Regions from separate parts of the Streptomyces sp. NBC_00669 genome, predicted to be linked through region 1. Evidence: riboswitches for the same ligand, from Rfam matches in the RefSeq annotation. Region 1 holds a riboswitch; the other holds the start of a gene.
The links. Region 1 has a riboswitch for glycine ahead of gcvT (glycine cleavage system aminomethyltransferase GcvT). Riboswitches for the same ligand answer to the same signal wherever they lie in the genome.
Positions count from the first base shown of each region.

Region 2: it holds a riboswitch for glycine, as region 1 does, so the genes downstream of both, gcvP (aminomethyl-transferring glycine dehydrogenase) here and gcvT (glycine cleavage system aminomethyltransferase GcvT) in region 1, are expected to answer to the same signal.

Region 1 is NZ_CP109018.1:2,589,619-2,597,927, reverse strand. It holds gene gcvH (glycine cleavage system protein GcvH) at 12-392, opposite strand; gene gcvT (glycine cleavage system aminomethyltransferase GcvT) at 556-1,671, opposite strand; glycine riboswitch at 1,862-1,980, opposite strand; gene OG896_RS10325 (enhanced serine sensitivity protein SseB) at 2,114-2,884, shown strand; gene OG896_RS10320 (enhanced serine sensitivity protein SseB C-terminal domain-containing protein) at 3,195-3,923, shown strand; gene OG896_RS10315 (DUF885 family protein) at 4,011-5,540, opposite strand; gene OG896_RS10310 (ABC transporter permease) at 5,865-6,863, shown strand; gene OG896_RS10305 (ABC transporter substrate-binding protein) at 6,967-8,309, shown strand, end outside.
Region 2 is NZ_CP109018.1:817,033-825,341, forward strand. It holds gene OG896_RS03325 (serine hydrolase domain-containing protein) at 1-634, opposite strand, end outside; gene OG896_RS03330 (glutamate--cysteine ligase) at 717-2,210, opposite strand; gene OG896_RS03335 (hypothetical protein) at 2,684-3,271, shown strand; gene OG896_RS03340 (DUF5999 family protein) at 3,452-3,658, opposite strand; gene gcvP (aminomethyl-transferring glycine dehydrogenase) at 3,920-6,805, opposite strand; glycine riboswitch at 6,864-6,990, opposite strand; glycine riboswitch at 6,991-7,102, opposite strand; gene OG896_RS03350 (PRC-barrel domain-containing protein) at 7,250-7,621, shown strand; gene OG896_RS03355 (DNA polymerase IV) at 7,543-8,309, opposite strand, start outside.

The DNA.
Region 1 (8,309 bases):
CGCGGGTTCCCTCAGTTCTCGATGAAGGCGTCGTACTCGGCGGCGGACAGCAGGTCGGACGGCTCCTCGGCGACCTTCACCTTGAACAGCCAGCCGCCCTCGAAGGGCGCGGTGTTCACCAGCGAAGGGTCGTCGACGACGTCCTGGTTCACCTCGGTGACCTCGCCGCCGACCGGCGAGTACAGGTCGCTGACCGACTTGGTGGACTCCAGCTCGCCGCAGGTCTCACCCGCGGTCACCGTCGCGCCCACCTCGGGGAGCTGGACGAAGACCACGTCGCCGAGCGCGTCGGCGGCGTGCGAGGTGATGCCCACCGTGGCCGCGCCGTCGGCGGGGGCGGAGAGCCACTCGTGCTCCTTGCTGTAACGAAGCTGCTCAGGGTTGATGCTCATGGCTGAATTCTCCCGGATCGGCAGGGGTGCTCGCGGGTGCGGCACGGCAAACGGAAAGCTGAGGGAAAGGGGGGCGAGGGGGAAGAACGGGGAAACGGCGAGGTGCGGCGCGGGCCGCGGAACCGGCGCCGGGTGCGGCGACGGGGGAGCGAGCCCGGTCCGCTCAGCGCTCGCGCCGGTAGAACGGCAGCGCCACGACGTCGTACGGCTCCCGCGAGCCGCGGATGTCCACCGCCACCCCCGGCGTGCCGGGCGCCGCGTGCGCCGCGTCCACGTACGCGATCGCGATCGGCTTGCCGAGGGTCGGCGACGGGGCGCCCGAGGTGACCTCGCCGATCACCGCGCCCGAGGCGTCAGTGACCGGGTAGCCGGCCCGCGGCACCCGGCGGCCCTGCGCGACCAGCCCGACGAGCTTGCGCGGCGGCAGGTCCTTGGCCCGCTCGGCGGCGGCGCCCAGCGCGGCGCGCCCGACGAAGTCCCCGGGCTTGTCGAACTTGACCACCCGGCCGAGCCCGGCGTCGAACGGCGTGACCGAGGCGGTCAGCTCGTGCCCGTACAGCGGCATGCCCGCCTCCAGGCGGAGCGTGTCGCGGCAGGACAGCCCGCACGGCACCAGGCCGGCCGACTCGCCGGCGTCGGTCAGCGCCCGCCACAGTCGCTCGGCGTCGGCCGGCGCGACGAACAGCTCGAAGCCGTCCTCCCCGGTGTAGCCGGTGCGGGCGATCAGCGCGTCCACCCCGGCGACGGTGCCGGGCAGCCCGGCGTAGTACTTCAGCCCGTCCAGGTCGGCGTCGGTCACCGCCTTCATGATCGCCGGGGCCTGCGGGCCCTGGACGGCCAGCAGCGCGTACGCGTCGCGGTCGTCGCGGACCTGCGCGTCGTACTCCGCCGCGCGCAGCGCCACCGCGTCGAGCACGGTCTGCGCGTTGGACGCGTTGGCGACGATCATGAACTCCTGCTCGCCGAGCCGGTACACGATCAGGTCGTCGAGGATGCCGCCGTCGGGCGCGCAGATCATCGTGTAGCGGGCCCGGCCCACCGCCAGCGCGGACAGGTGGCCGACCAGGGCGTGGTCCAGCGCCTCGCCCGCCTGCGGGCCGGTCACGGTGATCTCGCCCATGTGCGACAGGTCGAAGAGACCGGCCCGGGTGCGGACCGCCTGGTGCTCCTCGCGCTCGCTGGCGTACCGCAGCGGCATGTCCCAGCCGGCGAAGTCGGTCATGGTCGCGCCGAGGGCGCGGTGCAGGGCGTCGAGCGCGGTGTGACGGGGTTCGCTCATCGGTGACAGGCTCCCAGGCTCGGTCTCGGTGAAGAGGAAGGAGAGATGACGGATGGACACTCCCCATCTGTCATCGGAACCTGAGAGGTTCACCGTGAACCCCGCTCGCGCGGGCCGCGGTTTGCACCTTGGGTGGGCGGGACCGCACACCCGAGGGTGCGCCGACGGCTCCGCCGCTTTTCAGATCTGCCTCGCCCGCGCGGTATCTGTGCCTGAGAGATTCAAGGGAGGACTTGCTCCTTCGGCGCCCGTCCCGGCGCCCGCGAGCTGGTCGCGTGCACAGGTCCGGGGCTCTCCCGCGCGGCCTCGAACGGCCGGTATGCAAGTTGTGGCCTTCATCATTGCATGCCCAGGGTCCCCGGCCCCCGGCAGCGGTTAGGGTTTCCCGGGCATGACGCTGCACAACGCTACAGACGCGGTACACGGGCGGACAAGGGTGGACATGGAGAATCCGGCACCGTACATATGGCCGGCCAACGAGCTGGAAGAGGTGCTGGGGGCCAGCCTCGGCAATCCGTCGGCCACCCCCCGGCTGCTGGAGGTGCTCGGCCGCTCCCAGGTGTGGGTGCCGCTGCCGAACGGCGGCTCGCCGGACGCGGCCGGCCTCGACCTGCCGACCGTCGTGCTCGGCGGCGCGCCCTACGTACCGGTCTTCAGCTCCGAGCAGCAGTTCCGGCAGGCCGCGGACGGCATGTCCTGCACGGTCGCGCCGGTGCACGAGTTCGCCCGCGGGCTGCCGCCGCTGGTCGGCATCGCCGTCAACCCCGGTGGGGCGGTCGGCGTGCCGCTGCCGCCGGCCGCGGTGGCCCAGCTGTGCCGGCCGGTGCCGGGCGAGCGCGCGCCGCAGTTCTCCGGGGTACGCGGCGGGGACGCGCCCCCCGGTGCCCGGGTGCGGCTGTGGGAGCCGGGCCACGACGAGGAACCGGTGGACTTCCTGGCCGCCGCGGCCGGCGAGTTCGCGGTCACCCCGGTGCTGCTCTCCGGCCGGCGGGCGCTGGCCGCCGTGGAGGAGGAGCCGCCCGCCCTGTTCATCGGTGTGGAACTCGACCGCTGGCAGGAGGACGACCGGGCCGCCGCGATGGACGCGCTCGGCCGGGCGATGGGCGTGGCCCCGCCACCGTGGCCGGTGCACCTGATCCTGCTGGACGTGGCGCAGGACCCGGTGGGCGACTGGCTGCTGGAGACGGTGCGGCCGTTCTTCGCCCGCGACTGAGTCCGTGACTGAGTCCGTGACGGCGTCCGTGACCGCGTCTGCGGGCGAGTTCGCGGCCGGGTTCGCGGACGGGCCGCGAAACCGGCTGCGGCCCGGCGGTGATCGGGCGGTGATCGGGCCGCGGACCGGCGCTGATCTCGGCCGCGGTCGCGTGGCGAGCGGGTCCGGCCGCCTCGCGCCCGTTCAACGGTCGTATACCTGGTCTATAGCCGGTTCCGCTTGAGTCGGTCGCCATACCGCTGGGCACACTCGACCTGGTTTGATGTCGTGCGAAGAGCAGAACGAAACGAGGGGAAAGGGGCGGTCCCACGTGATCGCGGGCGCGCAAGGCGGTGCGGCGCAGGCCGGCCATGTGGAGCAGATGCTGCTCCAGGTGGCTCCCGGCCGGTTCGACGCATACGAGAACCTGCTCGCGTCACTCGCCGAGGGCCAGGTGTGGATGCTGCTGTGGCACGGCAGTTCCGGGGCGTCCGACGCGCAGTACGGCACCATGGAGGTCGGCGGGTACGGCTACGCGCCGTGCTTCACCTCGCCGCGTGAGCTGGCCGCCAGCGGCTGGAACCGCGACCACGAGGTGGTCTCCGGGCGGGACATCGCGCAGACCCTCTACCCGGACCGCTCCGGGCTGTGGCTCAACCCGCACGCGGCCGGCGGCGGGATCGGCATCCCCTGGGCGGACCTGCGCAGGATCGCGGTCGGGCTCGACCTGCTGCCCGCCGGCCCGCTCCAGATCGGGGAACCGTCCCTGCAGATGCCGCAGTTCTACGCGCTTCTCGCGCAGGCCGCGCACCGCACCTCCGCGGTGCGGGCGCTGCGGCAGGCATGGGTGCAGCCCGTACTCGGCGAGCCCTACCTCGCGATCGGCGTCGAACTCCACGAAGGTGCCGCGCAGGCGGTGGAGTCCGTCCGCCTCATGATGCAGCAGGCGGTCGCGGGCGTACCCGACGGCGTCGCCGTCTCCACGGTGGCCATGGCCGACCCCTACGACCCGGTCGCCCTGTGGATGCGCACCTTCGGCCGCCCCTTCTTCGACAGGTAGGGCGCCCCTACCCCCTGGTGGCGGCCGCGCCTACAGGGGCACGGGGAAATGCGCGACACGCCGCAGCGGGCCGTAAGGTCCGGGACATCACGTGGTGGGGCCGGGCGGGCGGACCACCGCGTCCAGCAACCCCAAAGGCGGGCTGCCCAGGTGCATGAGGGCACCGTGGAAACGGGGCAGGGAGAAATCCGCGCCCCACTCCCGCTCCGCGCGCCGGCGCACCCGGAGGATCTCCAACTTGCCCCAGGTGTACCGCCCGTAGCCCGCGTCGAAAGTGCCGCGCCGCGCCTCCGCCGAGGCCGCCGCAGGCGAAAGGTGGGCGTCGCGCACGAAGTAACTCGCGGCCTCGTCCAGCGACAGCGCCCCTGTATGCAAACCGATCGCGCAGGTGAGCCGGGTGACCCGGACCAGCGCTTCGAGGGCCACGCCGATCGCGAAGCGCGGGTCGCGTGCGCGGAACCCCTCGTCGAGGCAGACCTCCTCGACGTAGTGGGCCCAGCCCTCGGAGAACGAGAGGCTGTGCAGGAGACGGCGGACCGGGGACGGCGCCCGGCGCAGCGCGCGGCCGTGCGCGAAGTGCCCGGGGGCCACCTCGTGGAGGGTGATGGACGGCAGGCTGGTGCGGCTGAAGACCGTCAGCCACTCCTCGCGCTCGTCGGCGGGCCAGTCCGCGTCGGGCGGCGTGACGTGGTACCAGGAGGGCGCGTCGGGCTCGGCCGGCGCCGACCACGTCATCATGGCCATCGCCCAGCGCCGGGACGCGGGCGCCGGGCCGACCAGGCACTCGCCGTCCACGTAGGGCGCGAGCCCCCGCTCGCGGGTGAACTCGATGGCCTCCTCGGTGAGTCGGGCCGCCTCGGCGATGACGCCGTCGGCGCCCGGGTGGTCGGCGAGCAGCCCGGGCAGCAGTTCGTCCACGTCGCTGCGCGGGTCCAGGACGCGGCAGGAGTCGGTGAGCAGTTCGGTGAGCCGGGCGCGCTCCCGGTCGGACCGCCCGGCCAGTTCGGTGAGGTCCACCCGCAGACCCTCCTGGGCGCCCATCAGCGCGGCGAGCGCCCGTCCGCCGAGCCGGGGGTCGGGGTCGCCGTGTTCGGCGATGTGCTGGATGTGGGCGACCAGCCGCTCGTGCGCGCGCAGCGCGGCCCGTTCGACCTCGCCGGCGTCCGGGTCCAGGTCGGCGGCCAGGCCGAGCACCGAACCGAGCAGCGCCTCGGCGACCGGGGCCCGTACCTGGTCGAGCGAGGACAGCGCGGCGTCCACGGCCTCCGGCCACCGCGCGAGGTGCTCCCGGCGGGCCCGGGCGCGGTCCCCGCGCGGGGCGTACTCCCGGTCGTAGCAGGCCAGTTCGAGGTTGGACAGGTGCGGGTAGGGGTCGCGCCGGTGCAGTTCGAGCTCGCCGAACTGCACGCGCAGGGCCTCCTCGAAGACCGCAAGGTGGGCTTCGTCGTGCGGGTCCCGGAGCGGGCCGCCGCGCCGGGCGCGGGCCAGGGCCGCCAGCCCGTCGCGGACTCCCTGGGGGGACAGGTCCTGCACCCGGCCGTCGTATTCGTGCAGGCCCGACATCTCCCGGGCCTGGGGCATCATCAGGTCGCAGACCGCGCGCAGCCGTTCGTCCATCAACCGACCGTACCCCGAGGTACGCGTCGGTAACGATGAAAGAACCACCCACATCACAGTTACGCATCCCTTCGCGGCCAGGTCTGGCGGGTGATCGCCAACCAGAAGAAGAATCCAGCGGCAAGACACCTTGGTGTTGACATGTCCCAACCGCAACGCGCGTAGTGGATACGCACGTCGCACGCATGATCACGTCGAGCGGCCACTGTGGGTGACCTCAGTGCCATCTGCAACTACCGCATCAAGTGCACCAACTGACGAGGAAGCCGCTACAGCGGCGGGCGCGCGCCGGTTACCCACCGGCGAGAGGGGTCGGCAAACGCCATGACCGCACCTATCGAGACCACCTCCGGACAGGCCGAAGCGCATCCGGAGGCCGTACTCAGCGGGGCCGGGCGAGGCATGATCGAGGGGCGCTCGCTCGGGCAGATCGCCTGGGGCCGGCTCAGACGGGACAAGGTCGCGATGGCCGGCGGCGTGGTGGTGCTGCTGCTGGTGCTGCTGGCGATCCTCGCCAAGCCGATCGAGATGGTCTTCAACCTCGATCCGAACGCCTTCCACCAGAACCTGGTCGACCCCGAACTGCTGTCGCCCAAGGGCGGCTGGGGCGGCATGAGCTGGTCCCACCCGCTGGGCGTGGACCCGAAGTTCGGCCGCGACATCCTGGCCCGGATCATCGAGGGCTCCTGGATCTCCATGCTGGTGGCCACCGGTGCCACCGTGCTGTCCAACGTGATCGGCACCGTGCTCGGCGTCATCGCCGGCTACTACGGCGGCTGGGTGGACAGCCTGATCAGCCGGCTGATGGACGTCTTCCTCGCCTTCCCGCTGCTGCTGTTCGCGATCTCCATCTCCGCCTCGCTGCAGGACGGCGCCTTCGGGCTGAGCGGGCTTCCGTTGCGGATCTGCGTGCTGATCTTCGTGATCGGCTTCTTCAACTGGCCCTACATGGGCCGGATCGTCCGCGGCCAGACGCTGAGCCTGCGCGAGCGCGAGTTCGTCGACGCCGCCCGCGGCATGGGCGCGCGCGGGCCGTTCATCCTCTTCCGCGAGCTGCTGCCGAACCTCGTGGCGCCGATCCTCGTCTACTCCACGCTGCTGATCCCCACCAACATCCTGTTCGAGGCCGCCCTGAGCTTCCTCGGGGTCGGTATCGCGCCTCCGCAGGCCTCCTGGGGCGGCATGTTGACCAGCGCGGTCGACGTCTACCAGTCGGACCCGCAGTACATGTTCGTGCCCGGCCTCGCGATCTTCATCACGGTGCTGGCCTTCAACCTCTTCGGCGACGGGCTGCGGGACGCCCTCGATCCGCGCAGCAAGTGATTCCGCAGGGATGACCCACCGACCCCGGGTGGCACCTCGTGTGCCGTGCGGCACCCATGGCCGACCCGGCGACTCAAATAGGAAGTGAGGGGCGTAACCCGGTATGAACACCAGAAAGGTGACCTCCGCTCTCGCGCTCTGCTTGGCGATGGCACTCGGCGTGTCCGCCTGCGGCGGCTCGGGCGGCTCCAGCGGCTCGGGCAAGAAGGACCAGGCGCTGACCTCGATCGTCAACGCGTCGAGCAAGAAGGGCGGGACGGTCACCGCCGACCACTCCACCGGCCCTGACTCCCTCGACCCGGGCAACACCTACTACGGCTGGGTGCAGGACTTCTCCCGGCTCTACGCCCGTACGCTGCTGACCTTCAAGCCGGCGGCCGGCAAGGCGGGCCTGACGGTGGTCCCGGACCTGGCGACCGGACTCGGCACCTCCAGCCCCGACGCGAAGACCTGGACGTACCACCTGCGCACGGGTGTGAAGTTCCAGGACGGCACCCCGGTGACCTCCAAGGACGTCAAGTACGCGATCGAGCGCAGCAACTTCGCGCCCGACGTGATGTCCAACGGCCCGGTGTACTTCAAGAGCTACCTTGCCGACGACGGCAAGTACCAGGGCCCGTACAAGGACAAGAGCCCGAACGGGCTGTCGTCCATAGAGACGCCCGACAACCAGACGATCGTCTTCCACCTGTCGCAGCCGTTCGCCGACTTCGACTACCTGGCGACGTTCTCGCAGACCGCTCCGGTCGAGCAGTCCAAGGACACCGGCGCCACGTACGTGCAGCACATCCAGTCGACCGGCCCGTACAAGTTCTCCTCCTACTCCGAGGGCAAGGGCGCCACGCTGGTGCGCAACCCGGAGTGGAGCAAGGCCACCGACCCGATCCGCACCGCGCTGCCCGACAAGTACGTGCTGAAGTTCAACGTCAACCAGAAGACGATCGACAACGACCTGCTCTCCGACAACCTCACCGTCGACCTCCAGGGCACCGGTGTCGAGGCGGAGACGCAGTCGAAGATCCTGGGCAACAAGAACCGGCTGGCGCACACCGACGACTCCATCGCCGGCGCCACCTCGTACATGGCGCTCAACCTGCACGTGAAGCCGTTCGACAACATCAACTGCCGCAAGGCCGTGCAGTACGCGGTGAACAAGACCTCCGTGGTCAACGCCGAGGGCGGCGCGGTCAAGGGCGACGTGGCCAGCACCCTGCTGCCCCCGTCGGTGAACGGCTACACCAAGTTCGACGACTATCCGACCGCGGGCAACAACGGTGACGTGGCCAAGGCCAAGGCGGCGCTGGCGGCGTGCGGCAAGCCCGGCGGCTTCACCACCACGCTCACCGCGCGCAGCGACCGGCAGCCCGAGATCGACGGCGCCACCGCCATCCAGGCGGCGCTGAAGAAGGTCGGCATCACCGTCAACATCAAGACCTTCCCGTCGGA
Region 2 (8,309 bases), 1.8 Mb from region 1:
CGGCGACGGGCGCCGAGCCGGTGTAGGCGGGCCCGTAGCCGAAAGTGTCCAGGCCCAGCGGTGCGAAGATCCGCTCGCGCAGGTAGTCGCCCTCGCTCCGGCCGGTCGCCGACTCCAGCACCCGGCCCAGTTCGGCGTAGCCGAGGTTGGAGTACTCGAATCCGGTGCCCGGCTCGCGGACGAGGGTGCGGTAGCGGGCGATGTCGATCGGCAGCGGCCCGGCGTCGTAGTGGAAGTTGTAGAACGCCGGGAACCCGCCGCGGTGCCGCAGCAGTTGGCGCGGGGTGGGCGCCGTCCACGGGTAGTCGCCGGGGATCGGGGCGTCGAGGTCCAGCAGGCCCTCGTCGGCGGCCAGGCAGACGGCCGTGGCGGTGACCGCCTTGGTGACGGAGGCCAGCCCGTAGACGGTCTCGGGGGTGGCCGGCCGCCGGGCGGCGACGTCCGCATGACCGTAGGCGCGGGCGAGCACGACCTCGTCGCGTGCCACGACGGCGAGGGAGAGCGACGCGCAGGAGTGGTCGGCCAGCGCCCGCGCGCAGAACTCGTCCAGCCCGTCCAGCACGTCCGACACGTCCGTCGCGCCCGCCGCGTCGAGTACGTCCGGGCCGTTCGGTTCCGTCGCTTCGTTCGGCACCTGACCGCCCCCTTGATCGAATCCGCCGCTCGATCGAAGGGTAATGCGCCACCGCGCCCGGGCCGTCGGGGGGCGGCGCGGCTCAGCCGGGCATCGGCCAGGTGTGGACCGGGGCGCCCTCGGTGGACAGGGCGCGGTAGCGCTGCGTCATGGCGGCGAGCGCGGCCCGGCGGTCCAGGCCGCGGCCGAGGAAGTGGTGGAAGGCGTCGGCCTGCCAGCGGGCGCCGTTGGTACGGAGCCGGCAGCGCTGTTCGATGATGCCGAGGTAGTGGTCGCGGTCGACGGGGTCGATGCCCCAGCCGTCGAGTCCGGCGGCGGCCAGCGGCAGGAGTTCGTCGCGGATCAGGTCGGCCGCGGCGACCTGGGCGAGCGCGGTGCCGCGCGGGCGCGGCCAGTGCAGCACGGCGTCGATGCCGTCGCGGCAGGCGGCGTCGAAGTTCGCGGCGGCGGCGCCGAACGGCAGCCGCTGCCAGATCGGCCGCGGCGCCTCGGCGAGCGCGCGGACCAGGCCGTAGTAGAACGCCGTGTTGGCGATGACGTCGGCGACGGTGGGCCCGGCCGGCATCACCCGGTTCTCCACCCGCAAGTGCGGCACCCCGTCGACGACTTGGTAGACCGGGCGGTTCCAGCGGTAGATCGTGCCGTTGTGCAGGGCCAGTTCGCGCAGCTGGGGCACCCCGCCCTCGTCGAGCACCCGCAGCGGGTCCTCGTCGTCGCAGATCGGCAGCAGCGGCGGGAAGTAGCGCAGGTTCTCCGCGAACAGGTCGGCCACCGAGTCGATCCACCGCTCGCCGAACCAGGTCAACGGCCGTACGCCCTGGGCCCGCAGCTCCTGCGGGCGGGTGTCGGTGGCCTGCTGGAAGAGCAGCGGGCGGGTCTCGCGCCACAGCTCGCGGCCGAAGAGGAACGGCGAGTTCGCGCCGACCGCCACCTGCGGCGCGGAGACCACCTGGGCGGCGTTCCACGCCGGGGCGAAGCGCTCCGGGGTGACCTGGAGGTGCATCTGCGTGGAGGTGCAGGCCGCCTCGGGCGCGATCGAGGCGGAGGTGTAGACGAGGTGCTCGACGCCTTCGATGTCGAGGGTGATGTCCTCGCCGCGCATGGCGAGAATCCGCTCGTTGAGCAGGGTGTAGCGGTCGGCGCGGGAGAGGTTCGCCGAGACCAGGTCCTGGGCCTGGAGGGTGGGCAGGATTCCCACCATCACGATGCCGGCGCCGACCTCCCCGGCCATCCGGTCGGCGTAGCCGAGCCCGGTGCGCAGTTCCTCGGCGAGCCGGTCGAGCACCCGGCCGGAAAGCGGGTGCGGCGCGATGTTCACTTCAATATTGAACTGGGCCAGCTCGGTCTGGAAATCGCGGCTCGCGATGCGCTCCAGCACCTCTTCGTTCATCATGCGGGGCAGTCCCTCGGAATCCGCGAGATTCAATTCGATCTCCAGACCCATGAGATTGCGCGGCCGGTCGAAGCGCCGCTCCGCCAACAGCCTCTCCAGCCCCACCAGGCACTGCTGGAGCTTGTTCCGATACATCCGCCGGTCGGCCAGGTCGAACGCCCCGGCCACGACCTTCTCCCCCATCGAAGCGTCCCTCCTCGCGCGGTCCTCACCGGAGGATGCCCACCCAAATGATCGATAACGCCCACCGGAGCACGGCGTGCACGCTACGCTTGCCGTAGTGACCGGCAGCGGGCATGTTCCCGCGGCACATTCGGCGCAGGGCTCCCGCGTAAAATCGGGGTGAATACCACCGCACGGTTCCGGCCGACCGTACGGGGCGGAAATCAGCGGCATCCGCCCCCTACCCTGCGGGAATGCCGGCCGGACCCCTCGGGAAGAAGGCGGATAACCGCCTTGCGGGTAATACTGGCAGCGAGTAGATGAAACACGGAGCGAACACACGTCGTATAAACTCCGCGCACGAGGCAGAGTATCCGCCGTCGCCGGGCGAGCTTGAGCAGTAACCCTCACCAGGTACTGACCGCGCCGTCCGCTCCTCGCCCGCACCGCTTTGTGCCCGCACCACGTGTCTCCCAGTGAGAGGCGACAACACCATGCCGCTGCTTGTCCCCCCAGCACCCGCACCAGCCCTGTTGAGCGTCCTGGCGGCGCTCAGTTCTCCCACTGCGGTCCTGGAAGCCCGGACCCCCGCCCTGCGCACCGCGGAAGGGCCGCTGGACGCCGAACACCCCCTGCCGGTCCATGTGTTCGAACCGGCGGCGGTTCCCGGTGGCCTGCCCCACGCGCGGCTGGCCGGCTGGCGGTTCCATATCAGGGCGGGGTCCCGGGTGGCCGCGGCGGGCGAGACCGTGGCGACACCTGACGGCTGGGTGTTCTCGCGCTTCTCCGAAGGCCCCTACCTGGCCTCGACCGAGCGGGCGCTGCGCCAGGCGGAGCCGCTGCCGGCCACCTACCAGCCGCACCTGCTGTCGGTGCCGAGCCTGTACATGATGGCGCTGTGGCTGCACTCGGTGCCGAGGGCCGACGCGGCCACCGCCCAGCCGGACCCGGCCGACCTGGTCATCCCGCTGGCGCCCGCGCCGCCGGGGATCGCCTCGCACCGGGTGTACCGGATCGTGGAGCTCGCGCCGCTGCTGAGCGCGTGGCTGGCCCCGCCGCCGCTGGCCGGCTCCCCGGCGTAGGCAGTGCGGGCCGTGCAGGCCGCATAGGGCGCAGAGGCCGTATCCGGCGGCCCGGCATGAGCGAAGCCGGTTCTCCTGGGCACCGAGGCTCAGGGGAACCGGCTGTGTCATGCGCCGGACGGCCGGTCCGACGCCTCGTCGGACGATCCGTGGAACGCCTCGGACGCCTCGCCGGGCGGCTCAGGCGGCCGTGGTGACGCGCGTAGCGACCAGCGGCCGATGCGGTGCGATGATCTGCCCGTCGGGCAGGATCTCGCCGGTGTCCTCGAAGAGCAGCACCCCGTTGCACAGCAGGCTCCAGCCCTGCTCCGGGTGGTGGGCCACGATGAGGGCGGCCTCACGGTCGGCGCTGTCAGCGGTAGGGCACTGCGGCTCGTGCTTGCACATGGTCAATGGTGTCTTTCGCTGCGAGAGGTGAATGGTGCGGTCGGTCGCGTCGCCTGCCTGGTTCATCTCGGTCCCCCGTTCTCGCGCGGCCGGTCCCAGTCTTGCTCCCCGGACGGCATTCCGCAGGTATTTCACGTTCGCGCTACTCATTGGTGCAAGACGCGCCATCCACTCGGCCGGTTGCGGACACACGGCGGCGCCTCCCGGCCGTTTCCCGGTCGGGAGGCGCCGCCGCCCCGCCTGCGCGTCGCCGCGCGCCGATCAGCTCTCGTACGCGTCCAGCGGCGGGCAGGAGCAGACCAGGTTGCGGTCGCCGAACGCCCCATCGATCCGGCGTACCGGCGGCCAGTACTTGTCCGCGGGGTGCACGCCGGCCGGGAAGACGGCCTCCTCACGGCTGTACGGGTGGCTCCAGTCGCCGCTGAGCGCGGCCGCGGTGTGCGGGGCCGAGCGCAGCGGGTTGTCGTCGGCGGGCCACGCGCCGGAGCCGACGCGGTCGATCTCGGCGCGGATCGCGATCATCGCCTCGCAGAACCGGTCCAGTTCGGCGAGGTCCTCGCTCTCGGTGGGCTCGATCATCAGGGTGCCGGCCACCGGGAAGGACATCGTCGGCGCGTGGAAGCCGTAGTCGATCAGCCGCTTGGCGACGTCGTCGACGCTGACACCGGTGTCCTTGGTCAGCGGCCGCAGGTCGATGATGCACTCGTGCGCGACCAGGCCGCCGGGGCCGGTGTAGAGCACCGGGTAGTGCGGCTCCAGCCGCTTGGCGACGTAGTTGGCGCTCAGCACGGCGATCTGGCTGGCCTGCTTCAGCCCCTCGCCGCCCATCAGCCGGACGTAGGTCCAGGAGATCGGGAGAATCCCCGCCGAGCCCCAGGGCGCGGCCGAGACCGGGCCGACACCGGTGGCGGGGCCGGCCTCGGGCTGGAGCGGGTGGTTGGGCAGGTGCGGGGCCAGGTGGGCGCGGACCGCGACCGGGCCGACGCCGGGGCCGCCGCCGCCGTGCGGGATGCAGAACGTCTTGTGCAGGTTCAGGTGGGACACGTCGGCGCCGAACCGGCCCGGGCGGGCCAGGCCGACCAGCGCGTTGAGGTTGGCACCGTCGACGTAGACCTGGCCACCGGCGTCGTGCACGGCCGCGCAGACGTCGGTGATGTGCTCCTCGAACACGCCGTGCGTGGAGGGGTAGGTGACCATCAGCACGGCGAGCCGGTCGCGGTACTGCTCGATCTTCGCGCGCAGGTCGGCGACGTCGACGTCGCCGTCCTGGCTGGTCTTCACCACGACCACGGTCATCCCGGCCATCACCGCGCTGGCGGCGTTGGTGCCGTGCGCGGAGGACGGGATCAGGCAGACCGTACGGTCCAGGTCGCCGTTGGCCCGGTGGTAGGCGCGCACCGCGAGCAGGCCGGCCAGTTCGCCCTGCGACCCGGCGTTGGGCTGGAGGCTGACCTTGTCGTAGCCGGTGATCTCGGCGAGCTGGTCCTCCAGGCCGTGGATCAGGCTGAGGTAGCCCTCGGCCTGGTCGGCGGGCGCGAAGGGGTGCAGGGCGCCGAACTCCGGCCAGGTGACCGGCTCCATCTCGGTGGTCGCGTTGAGCTTCATGGTGCACGAGCCCAGCGGGATCATGCCGCGGTCCAGGGCGTAGTCGCGGTCGGCGAGCCGGCGCAGGTAGCGCAGCATCGAGGTCTCGCTGCGGTGCTGGTGGAAGACCGGGTGGGTGAGGTAGTCGTCGGTGCGCAGCAGGGCGTCGGGCAGCGCGTCGGGGGCGGCGGCGTCGAGCGCGTCGATGTCGCCGGTGGCGCCGAAGGCGGCGAGCACCGAGCTGAGCGCGGCGCGGTCGGTGGTCTCGTCGCAGGCGATGCCGACGTGGTCGGCGTCGGTCAGCCGCAGGTTGACGCCGGCGGCGCGCGCGGCGGCCACGACCTCGGCGGCCCGGCCGGGCACGTGGGCGGTCAGCGTGTCGAAGTACGCGTCCTCGACGAGCTCGACGCCGGCCGCGCGCAGGCCCGCGGCGAGCACCGCGGCGTAGCGGTGGGTGCGGCGCGCGATGGCGGCCAGCCCGTCGGGCCCGTGGTAGACGGCGTACATGCCGGCCATCACGGCGAGCAGCACCTGGGCGGTGCAGATGTTGCTGGTGGCCTTCTCCCGGCGGATGTGCTGCTCGCGGGTCTGGAGCGCCAGCCGGAAGGCGGTGTCGCCGTCGGCGTCGACCGAGACGCCGACGAGCCGGCCGGGCAGGTTGCGGGCGTAGGAGTCGCGGACGGCCATGTAGCCGGCGTGCGGGCCGCCGAAGGCCATCGGGACGCCGAACCGCTGGGTGGTGCCGACCGCGATGTCCGCGCCGAGGTCGCCGGGCGAGGTGAGCAGGGTGAGCGCGAGCAGGTCGGCGGCCACGGTGACGATCGCGCCGAGGTCGTGCGCCTGCTCGATGACCGGCCGCAGGTCGCGGACGGCGCCCGAGGCGCCGGGGTACTGCAGCAGCACGCCGGTGACGCCGCGCTCGGCGACGTCGGCGGGGATGCCGGCCGACAGGTCGGCGGTGACGACCTCGACGCCGGTCGGTTCGGCGCGGGTCCGGATCACCGCGAGGGTCTGCGGGAAGGTGTCGGCGTCGACCAGGAAGACGCCGTTCTTGACCTTGCCGACCCGGCGGGACAGCGCCATCGCCTCGGCGGCCGCGGTGCCCTCGTCCAGCAGGGAGGCCCCGGAGGTGGGCAGGCCGGTGAGGTCGGCGACGACGGTCTGGAAGTTCAGCAGCGCTTCGAGCCGGCCCTGGGAGATCTCCGGCTGGTACGGGGTGTAGGCGGTGTACCAGGCCGGGTTCTCCAGCACGTTGCGCAGGATGACCGGCGGGGTGAAGGTGCCGTAGTAGCCCAGGCCGATCATCGGCGTGAGCACCTGGTTGCGGTCGGCGAGCGCGCGCAGCTCGGCGAGCGCCTCGGCCTCCGTGACGGCGGCGGGCAGACCGAGCGCCTCGGTGCTCTTGATGGTCTCGGGTACGGCGGCGCCCGTCAGTTCGTCCAGCGAGCCGTAGCCGACCTGGGCGAGCATCTTGGCCTGCGCCTCGGCGTCGGGGCCGATGTGGCGGCGGGCGAACGGCCGGCCGGCTTCCAGCTCGGCGAGGGAATTGCGGCGGTCACTCATCTTCGGGGGCCTCCTGGTCTGCAACGACCTTCGGGGGTGCCGCCAAGGCACCCGTACGGCCTCCCCCTCTGTCATCAGAACCTGAGAGCTTCACCGCCCCGGCCCACAGGGCGGCTTTCACCGTCGGTGAGGACGCGCCCGGCGGCCGCGCTGCTTCCGGGACAGGTCCTGCTTTCCAGAGTGACCTCACCCGAGCGGTACGGATGCCTGAGAGATTCCGGGGAGGATTTGCTCCTTCGGCGCCTTCCGCCACCCGCCAGCAGACGGGTTCTTGGAGGACTCTCCCGCACGGGGTCAACGGCCTTCTGCCAGCCTACCAGCGTGATCCGAACACGGATCGGAACAGGTGCCGAGTCGACACCGCCCCTGTTGTGGCTTTGGGTAGGAGTCAGCAGCCGTCGTACGACGGCGGGCCTGGGGTTGGTTGGACTCGTTGGAGGGACCGTGCAGACCGACATCGATCCGCGCAGCCTGATCGGCCGCCGCGCCTTCGACCGTGACGGGACGAGGATCGGCACGGTGGACGAGGTCTACCTCGACGACGCGACCGGCACGCCGGAATGGGCGGCGGTGCGCACCGGCCTGTTCACCCGGGACGCCTTCGTGCCGCTCGGCCCGAGCGAGCTGGACGGCGACAAGCTGCGGGTGCCGTACGAGAAGGCGCTGATCAAGGACGCGCCGGACTTCGGCGTGGGCCGGCACCTCTCGCCCGAGCAGGAGTTGCAGCTCTACCACCACTACGGCATGGACGTGCCGCGGTCGGGGGCGGAGCCGGCGCCTTCCGGGGACTTCGGCGAGCTGGCCGACGACGACTGAGCCGGATCGGCGGGCGGGTCGCTGGCCGCGTCCACGGGCGGGACCGCCGGCCGGTCTGCCGGCGGACCAGCGTCCGGACCTGCGGGCGGACCGGCCGGCGGCGGGTCGTCCGGGTCCGCGGGCATCCGCTGGGCAGCCAGCGGCAGCGGATCGCTGGAACTGAGTTCCGGATCGTCCACGGGGAAGGTGCGCACCCGGCCCGGCACGGCGTCCGAGGGCACCTCGAAGCGCACGGTCACCCGGCCGACCCCGCTGCCCTGCACCCACCCGGCACCGTACGTGGCGTGGGTGACGTCATGGCCCGGCAGCCAGCGGTTCGCCCGCTCGGGGGCCGGCGGGGGGCTGCTGGGCAGCGGCGGCGGGGCGTCGTCCTCCGCCGAGTCGCCGTTCAGCGCCCGCTCGCCCGCGGCCTGGGCGAACAGGTCCTCCTGGGTGAAGTCGGCGAGCCCGGCGACGCCCACCCCGAGCAGCCGTACGCCACCGGTGGTGTCGACGGCCTCGGCGAGCCGGCGGGCGGTCTCGCGCACCACGGCCGGGTCGTCGGTGGGGGCGCGCAGCGTCTCGGAGCGGGTGAGCGTGGAGAAGTCGTACCGCCGGACCTTCACCACGACGGTGCGCCCGGAGCGGCCCGCGCCGCGCAGCCGCTGCACGCAGCGCTCGGCGAGCCGGTCGATCTCGTACCGCACAT